Prolixibacter sp. NT017: one gene and its partner. Each later gene encodes a partner of the first gene's protein in a complex. Links are inferred from orthologs where the notes say so. Each region holds a gene or a part of one and is shown in the gene's direction. Other genes may lie near its edges. The genes, in order: mnmG and mnmE.

Region 1 (3,237 bases):
TCGTCAAATTGTTAATCCGTATTTAGTCGTGAATATTGAGTTTTACAACGAGGATGTGGAATTACCCCATCTCGATACCGAACGCGTTAAAAAATGGCTTGTTTTTGTAGCAAATAAGCATAAAAAAGAAATAGGTGAGCTTAGTTACATTTTCTGCAGTGATTCGTATCTGTTGGATGTGAATCGGCAATACTTAAGTCACGATTACCTGACCGATATTATTACGTTTGATTATACAGCGGGTGATACAGTGTCGGGTGATGTGTTCATCAGCACCGAAAGAGTTGCCGATAATGCTACTGAGTTTAATGTTTCTTATGATGAGGAATTACTTCGGGTTCTCGCTCATGGTATTTTGCATTTAATAGGATTCAATGATAAAAATGAGAATGACCAAGAAATAATGACGCAGCAAGAAGACGCGTGTATTTCAGATTATCATAATATTGAAAAGTAAAGAAAAATGAATATGCTGCCAAAATATGATGTGATAGTAGTGGGAGCCGGTCATTCCGGTAGTGAGGCTGCAGCAGCAGCAGCAAATTTGGGTTCGAAGGTTTTATTGGTAACCATGGACCTGAATAAGATTGCACAGATGAGCTGTAATCCAGCCGTTGGTGGTATTGCCAAAGGGCAGATTGTTAGAGAGATAGATGCTATCGGCGGCTACATGGGAATTGTTACCGATCGGAGCACAATTCAGTTCAGAATGTTAAACCGTTCTAAAGGGCCTGCAATGTGGAGTCCAAGGGCTCAGTGCGACAGGATGCGATTCTCAGAGAATTGGAGATCCGTTTTAGAGAGTATTCCGAACGTCGATTTCTGGCAAGGAATGGTAAAAGACCTCATTTTCGAAGGAGATCGTGTGTGCGGAGTGCGGACTGAATTGGGCGTTGAGTTTTTTGGAAAAGCAGTTGTTTTGACGAATGGTACTTTTTTGAATGGTCTAATGCATTTCGGAAAAACGAAAATTGAAGGCGGAAGAATTTCCGAACCTTCCTCAAAAGGGATGTCTGCACAGCTGTTTGATTTTGGGTTCAAAGTTGGCCGTATGAAAACTGGTACGCCGGTTCGTATTGATGGTCGTTCTATCGATTTCTCCAAATTGCAGGAGCAACCCGGAGATGAGTCGTACGGGAAATTCAGCTATTTGCCTGGTTCAGATAACCGGGCATTAAAGCAAAAAAGTTGTTTTATTACTTATACGAATAAGGAGGTTCACGAAGAGCTTTCTACCGGCTTTAAGTTTTCACCGCTGTTCGATGGTAGTATTGAAGGGCTCGGTCCGCGGTACTGTCCGAGTATCGAAACCAAATTGGTGACATTTGCCGACAAGGAGAAACATCAGTTGTTCCTGGAACCGGAAGGAGAGACAACCATCGAGTATTATCTCAACGGATTTTCTTCATCTCTTCCCTGGGATGTTCAGATCAAAGCTATCCACAAAGTGGAAGGTTTGGAGAATGCCCGTGTACTTCGGCCTGGTTATGCCATTGAGTATGATTATTTCGATCCTACTCAGCTTCATCATACTCTGGAGACGAAGATGGTTTCAAACCTGTATTTTGCCGGTCAAATAAATGGAACGACGGGATATGAAGAAGCAGCTGCGCAAGGTATAATTGCTGGAATTAATGCTCATCTTAAGATAAACGAGAAGGAACCCTTCACGCTGGGTCGTAACGAGTCATACATTGGCGTACTCATCGACGATTTGGTTACCAAAGGCGTAGACGAACCCTATCGGATGTTTACCAGTCGGGCGGAATATCGGATTCTGCTTCGTCAGGACGATGCTGATATTCGTCTTACGGAAAAAGGGTATCACCTAGGTTTGGTAGACGAGGAGCGTTACGCTCTGTTGCAGGAGAAAATATCCTTGCGTGATAAAGTGATTAATTTCTGTAAAGAATATTCGGTGAAGCCGCAATACATCAATGAACTTTTGGAAGACAAAAATACCGCACCACTTAAACAGGGAACAAAACTGTTTAATTTGGTTCTTCGTCCACAACTTAGGATTTTTGATTTATTAAGTACGGTTCGTGGTTTGAAGAAATTATATGATTCACTTCCGGAAGATAGGAGAGAAGAAATTCTCGAATCAGCTGAAATTCTGATGAAGTATTCTGGATACATCGAAAGGGAGAAAGGAATCGCTGATAAATTGAATCGGCTCGAGAATATCAACATCGCCGGTAAATTTAATTACCTCTCCTTAGAGTCATTGTCCACAGAAGCGCGGCAAAAATTGGATAGAATTCAACCCGACACTATCGGACAAGCCAGTCGGATTTCCGGCGTTTCGCCTAGTGATATAAATGTACTTTTAGTTCTTCTCGGACGGTAATGTTCCACGTGGAACATTAGAGTAAATATTGTAGACTTATTGATTTTCCTATATTTAAACAGTTAAAATGACAAAGATTAATTTGGATGTTGTACAAGCATCTATCCGGAATATTCCCGACTTTCCAAAGCCGGGAATTCAATTTAAAGATGTTACCACCGCATTTAAGCAGCCCGAGCTAATGCAGTTTATTGTGAAGGAAACGGCAAATCATTATCGCGATTTAGGTATCACCCGAATTGTGGGAGTGGAGTCTCGCGGATTTATTTTGGGAACTGCTCTGGCGTATGAATTAAATGCCGGTTTTGTACCTGTCCGTAAACCGGGAAAATTGCCGGCCGAAACCTATAAGCAATCTTACGAATTAGAATATGGAACGGACACATTGGAAATGCACACCGACGCACTTTCGTCTGAAGATGTGGTTTTAATTCATGACGATTTGTTGGCTACCGGAGGGACCGTTGGTGCAACAATCGACCTGGTCCGTAAATTTGGTGTGAAGAAAATTTTCGTCAACTTTTTTGTAGAGTTGGATTTCCTGAAAGGACGGGAGAAAATTGATGAGCAAGTACCGGTTTGGTCATTGATTCATTTTTAAGAAGAGAATATGAGTGAGGAAAACCTGCGGAACGAACGATTAAAAGAATTGGTTCGGGTCCTTCCCGAATCTCCCGGGGTTTATCAGTATTTCAACTCCGATGGAAAGATCATTTATGTAGGTAAAGCCAAAAACCTCAAAAAGCGGGTTTCCTCCTATTTTACCAAACGTCACGATAACCGGAAGACTGAAATTCTGGTTCGGAAGATTGCCGATATTCAACATGTGGTGGTCGAGACAGAAGAAGATGCACTTCTTCTCGAAAATAATCTTATCAAAAAATACC
Region 2 (3,185 bases), 2.6 Mb from region 1 along the record:
TATTACCTGGTTTGGCGGCCGAAGACTGAAATTACCACATACTGTTTGCGCTCCGGCTGCAATGATTGGCGCCAGCAACTTCTTCGAACTGGCGGTGGCTGTGGCTATTTCCCTGTTCGGATTACAGTCCCCTGCTGCTTTGGTGACAGTTGTGGGTGTACTGGTAGAAGTACCGGTCATGCTCTCTCTTGTACGTCTTGCTAATCGCTGGAAATACTGATAAGATAATCTGAAGGCAATTGGTCCGATAGTAGAAATACCGGTGATGATTGCATTGGTGAATGTGGCCTTCCGGCTGAAGAAGGTGTATTTTGTGAGATAGCGAGTAGTTGTTTACAAGGGACAGTACGATAATATTGGGGATAAGGATTACGCTAATTTTTGCTAATTACACGAAACGAAGTTCGAGGAAGTCAATTGCTTCGATGTTGTGTACAAGCAGGCCTGAAGGGCCGCAAGCTCATAGCCCGGGGCAAGGAGGCACGACGCCGCCCCGGGTAACGATACCCCGGTAAACAGCGGCGCACGTTCTATTGTGGATCGGAATGGTGACGCTCTTGCGCCGCACACGCCGGCGTTGCTATGAAATGCCAAAAGCCCTTTCATGCTCTGAATTCGGGAGGGACAGCGCAGCCTGAAACCGGGTTAATGCGCGGCCACGATGTATCGTGGCCCTACCAGGTCGGCATCCATTTTGAATGGTTTAGCTCACCCTCTATTCAGATAATGCCTTTGTGAACTTTGTGCTTTCTTTGTGTTCCTTGTGGTTTATTTTTTTTACCACAAAGGACACAAGGCTTTACCGCCAGGAACACAAAGACGACGCATACATCGAAGCCGAACAACAGGAACAAGAGTAACCATAGGAACAACAGTAACCGCGCAGCGTAACATGTAAGCGTCTTTCGTCTCATGTCTTCAGAATTTGTATCTTTGTTCCCCTTAAAAAGGAGACCAGAAAGATGATCGATCAATCAACCATATGCGCCATTTCCACCCCACCGGGCGTGGGTGGCATCGCGGTAATCCGCCTTTCAGGACAAAAGGCCGTCGCCATTACCGAGGAAGTTTTTATATCCCCTAATCAAGAGAAAAAACTGGCCGACCAACCAGCCAACACCCTTCATTTCGGCACCATCCGCACCGGCGAGAAGATTATCGACGAGGTGGTGGTGAGTTTGTTCCGCGCTCCTCATTCCTTTACAGGAGAAGATGTGGTAGAAATCTCGTGTCACGGCTCGCAATACATACAGCAAGCTATTCTCGAACTGTTGCTCTCGAAAGGAGCACGCATGGCCGGTCCGGGGGAGTTTACCCAACGGGCTTTCTTGAATGGCAAAATGGACCTCTCCCAGGCCGAAGCCGTGGCCGACCTGATTGCTTCCACGTCTGCCGCTTCGCATAAACTGGCATTGAACCAAATGCGCGGAGGCTTCTCACAGGAACTCATCAAACTGCGTGGTGAATTGCTCAGCTTTGTCTCCCTCATCGAGCTGGAGCTTGATTTTAGCGAGGAAGATGTGGAATTTGCCGACCGTACCCAATTGCTCGAACTGGCTACCCGCATCGAGGAAATGATTGGCAAGCTGGCCGACTCATTCAAGCTGGGAAATGTCATCAAGAACGGCATTCCGGTCACCATCGCCGGCGAGACCAACGTGGGGAAATCGACCCTGCTGAATGCCCTGTTGAATGACGAACGCGCCATCGTATCCGAGATTGAAGGAACCACCCGCGACGTCATCGAGGATATCATCAACATCCGCGGTGTCAGTTTCCGGTTCATCGATACGGCCGGCATCCGGACCACCGCCGATAAAATCGAGAGTATGGGTATCGAGCGGACGTACCAGAAGATCAAACAGGCTAGCATTGTATTACTACTGCTTGACCTGACCCGCGAGCCGGAAAAATACCTGCAAAACCTGGAAGATGTGCGCCAGCATATCAGTCAACAGAACCTGATTATCGTCGGTAACAAAGCTGACCAGGTAGATGAGGGCGTTGTCCGAAAGATGCTAATGGACATTACCCTGGCCGATAATGAAGATATGGTCTTCATCTCCGCCAAGATGGGCCATAACATCGATAGTCTGAAGAGTCTGCTGCTCGAAACAGTCAATCTGGCGAAACTCAACAATGAAGAAGATGTGATTGTCACCAATGCGCGTCACTATGAAGCGCTCACCCAGGCCCGCGAATCCATTCAGCGCGTATTGGATGGCATCGAAAATGGTATTACCGGCGACTTCCTCTCGCAGGATATCCGTGAATGCATGCATTACTTGGGCCTCATCACCGGTGAGATTAGCACGGACGAGGTGCTGGGGAATATTTTCCGGAATTTTTGTATCGGTAAATAAAGGCAGTTTCAAGTGTTAAGTATTAAGAAAGACGCAAGACGGTAGATGCGAGACATGAGAGTGAACCTTAGACCTCTTAATTACTCACTACACATTATTCATTATTAATTGTTTCAAGTTGCGCCTGAAGGTTACTGTGGTTGCTACTGTTCCTGTTGTTTCTTTGCCTTTGCGCCAACGGTGCAAAAGCACCAGGGCAGGGCAACGCCCTGTTGCCGGGTAATGCGCAGATGGCCCAAGCCCTGAAAGGGCGGTAACCCGAATAACAACCCGGTTATTAGCCAATCATCCTTCTAACATTTATTTCTAATGAGCGACGGCGTTATTACGGTCGAAACAATCTTCCCATTTCAATCCAGGCTGGTGCGCGACCGTATTCACCTTACCACATTTTTGTTCCCATAGCGGCGCTATGGGCTTTTGCTCTCAGGCCGTTGGCCTTTCACGGATTCCGGGTACCTTCTTTTTTGCGCCAACGGTGCAAAAGCATTAGGGCAGGGCAACGCCCTGTTGCCGGGAATGCGCGTATGGCCTAAGCCCTGAAGGGGCGTAAGCAATTCAATCCCACATATATCGTTCGTCGTAATCAACACCATATTTTTTGAGGAAGGCCCGCAGCTCCTCCTGAAAGGTTTTCATTTTGTGATGTTCCTTTTGGTTGTTGATGTACTCTACAACCTTCTCTATTTCGGTGGGATTGACAGAGAAAACTCCGTAGCCATGTTGCCATTAAAAATGACGATAGTGTCCTCCTTTTGTCTTTATCCATTTCGAGGATTCTTTTTTCAATTGCTCAATCAGGTTGGCCTGGGTTATCTTTCG

The links.
Region 2: the proteins of mnmG (region 1) and mnmE are in contact, whole or in part, in a solved structure (PDB 9HIP), measured with the Escherichia coli proteins. The link is inferred for Prolixibacter sp. NT017 from one-to-one orthologs.

What each region holds. Positions count from the first base shown.
Region 1 is NZ_BLAV01000001.1:4,386,399-4,389,635, reverse strand. Bases 1-2,906 are described here. They hold mnmG (tRNA uridine-5-carboxymethylaminomethyl(34) synthesis enzyme MnmG), read left to right. Parts: upstream 1-463; coding sequence 464-2,350; downstream 2,351-2,906. Other genes in these bases: GJU87_RS18265 (adenine phosphoribosyltransferase), read left to right, coding at 2,418-2,906; ybeY (rRNA maturation RNase YbeY), read left to right, coding at 29-457; GJU87_RS18280 (ATP-binding protein), read left to right, coding at 1-26. Outside these bases: more of GJU87_RS18265, read left to right, coding at 2,907-2,951; excinuclease ABC subunit UvrC, read left to right, coding at 2,961-3,237. UniProt on the Escherichia coli protein: NAD-binding protein involved in the addition of a carboxymethylaminomethyl (cmnm) group at the wobble position (U34) of certain tRNAs, forming tRNA-cmnm(5)s(2)U34.
Region 2 is NZ_BLAV01000001.1:1,761,631-1,764,815, reverse strand. What follows is about bases 309-3,162. They hold mnmE (tRNA uridine-5-carboxymethylaminomethyl(34) synthesis GTPase MnmE), read left to right. Parts: upstream 309-962; coding sequence 963-2,363; downstream 2,364-3,162. Other genes in these bases: GJU87_RS21430 (transposase), read right to left, coding at 3,093-3,162. In the rest of the region: arsB (ACR3 family arsenite efflux transporter), read left to right, coding at 1-220; more of GJU87_RS21430, read right to left, coding at 3,163-3,185. UniProt on the Escherichia coli protein: Exhibits a very high intrinsic GTPase hydrolysis rate. Involved in the addition of a carboxymethylaminomethyl (cmnm) group at the wobble position (U34) of certain tRNAs, forming tRNA-cmnm(5)s(2)U34.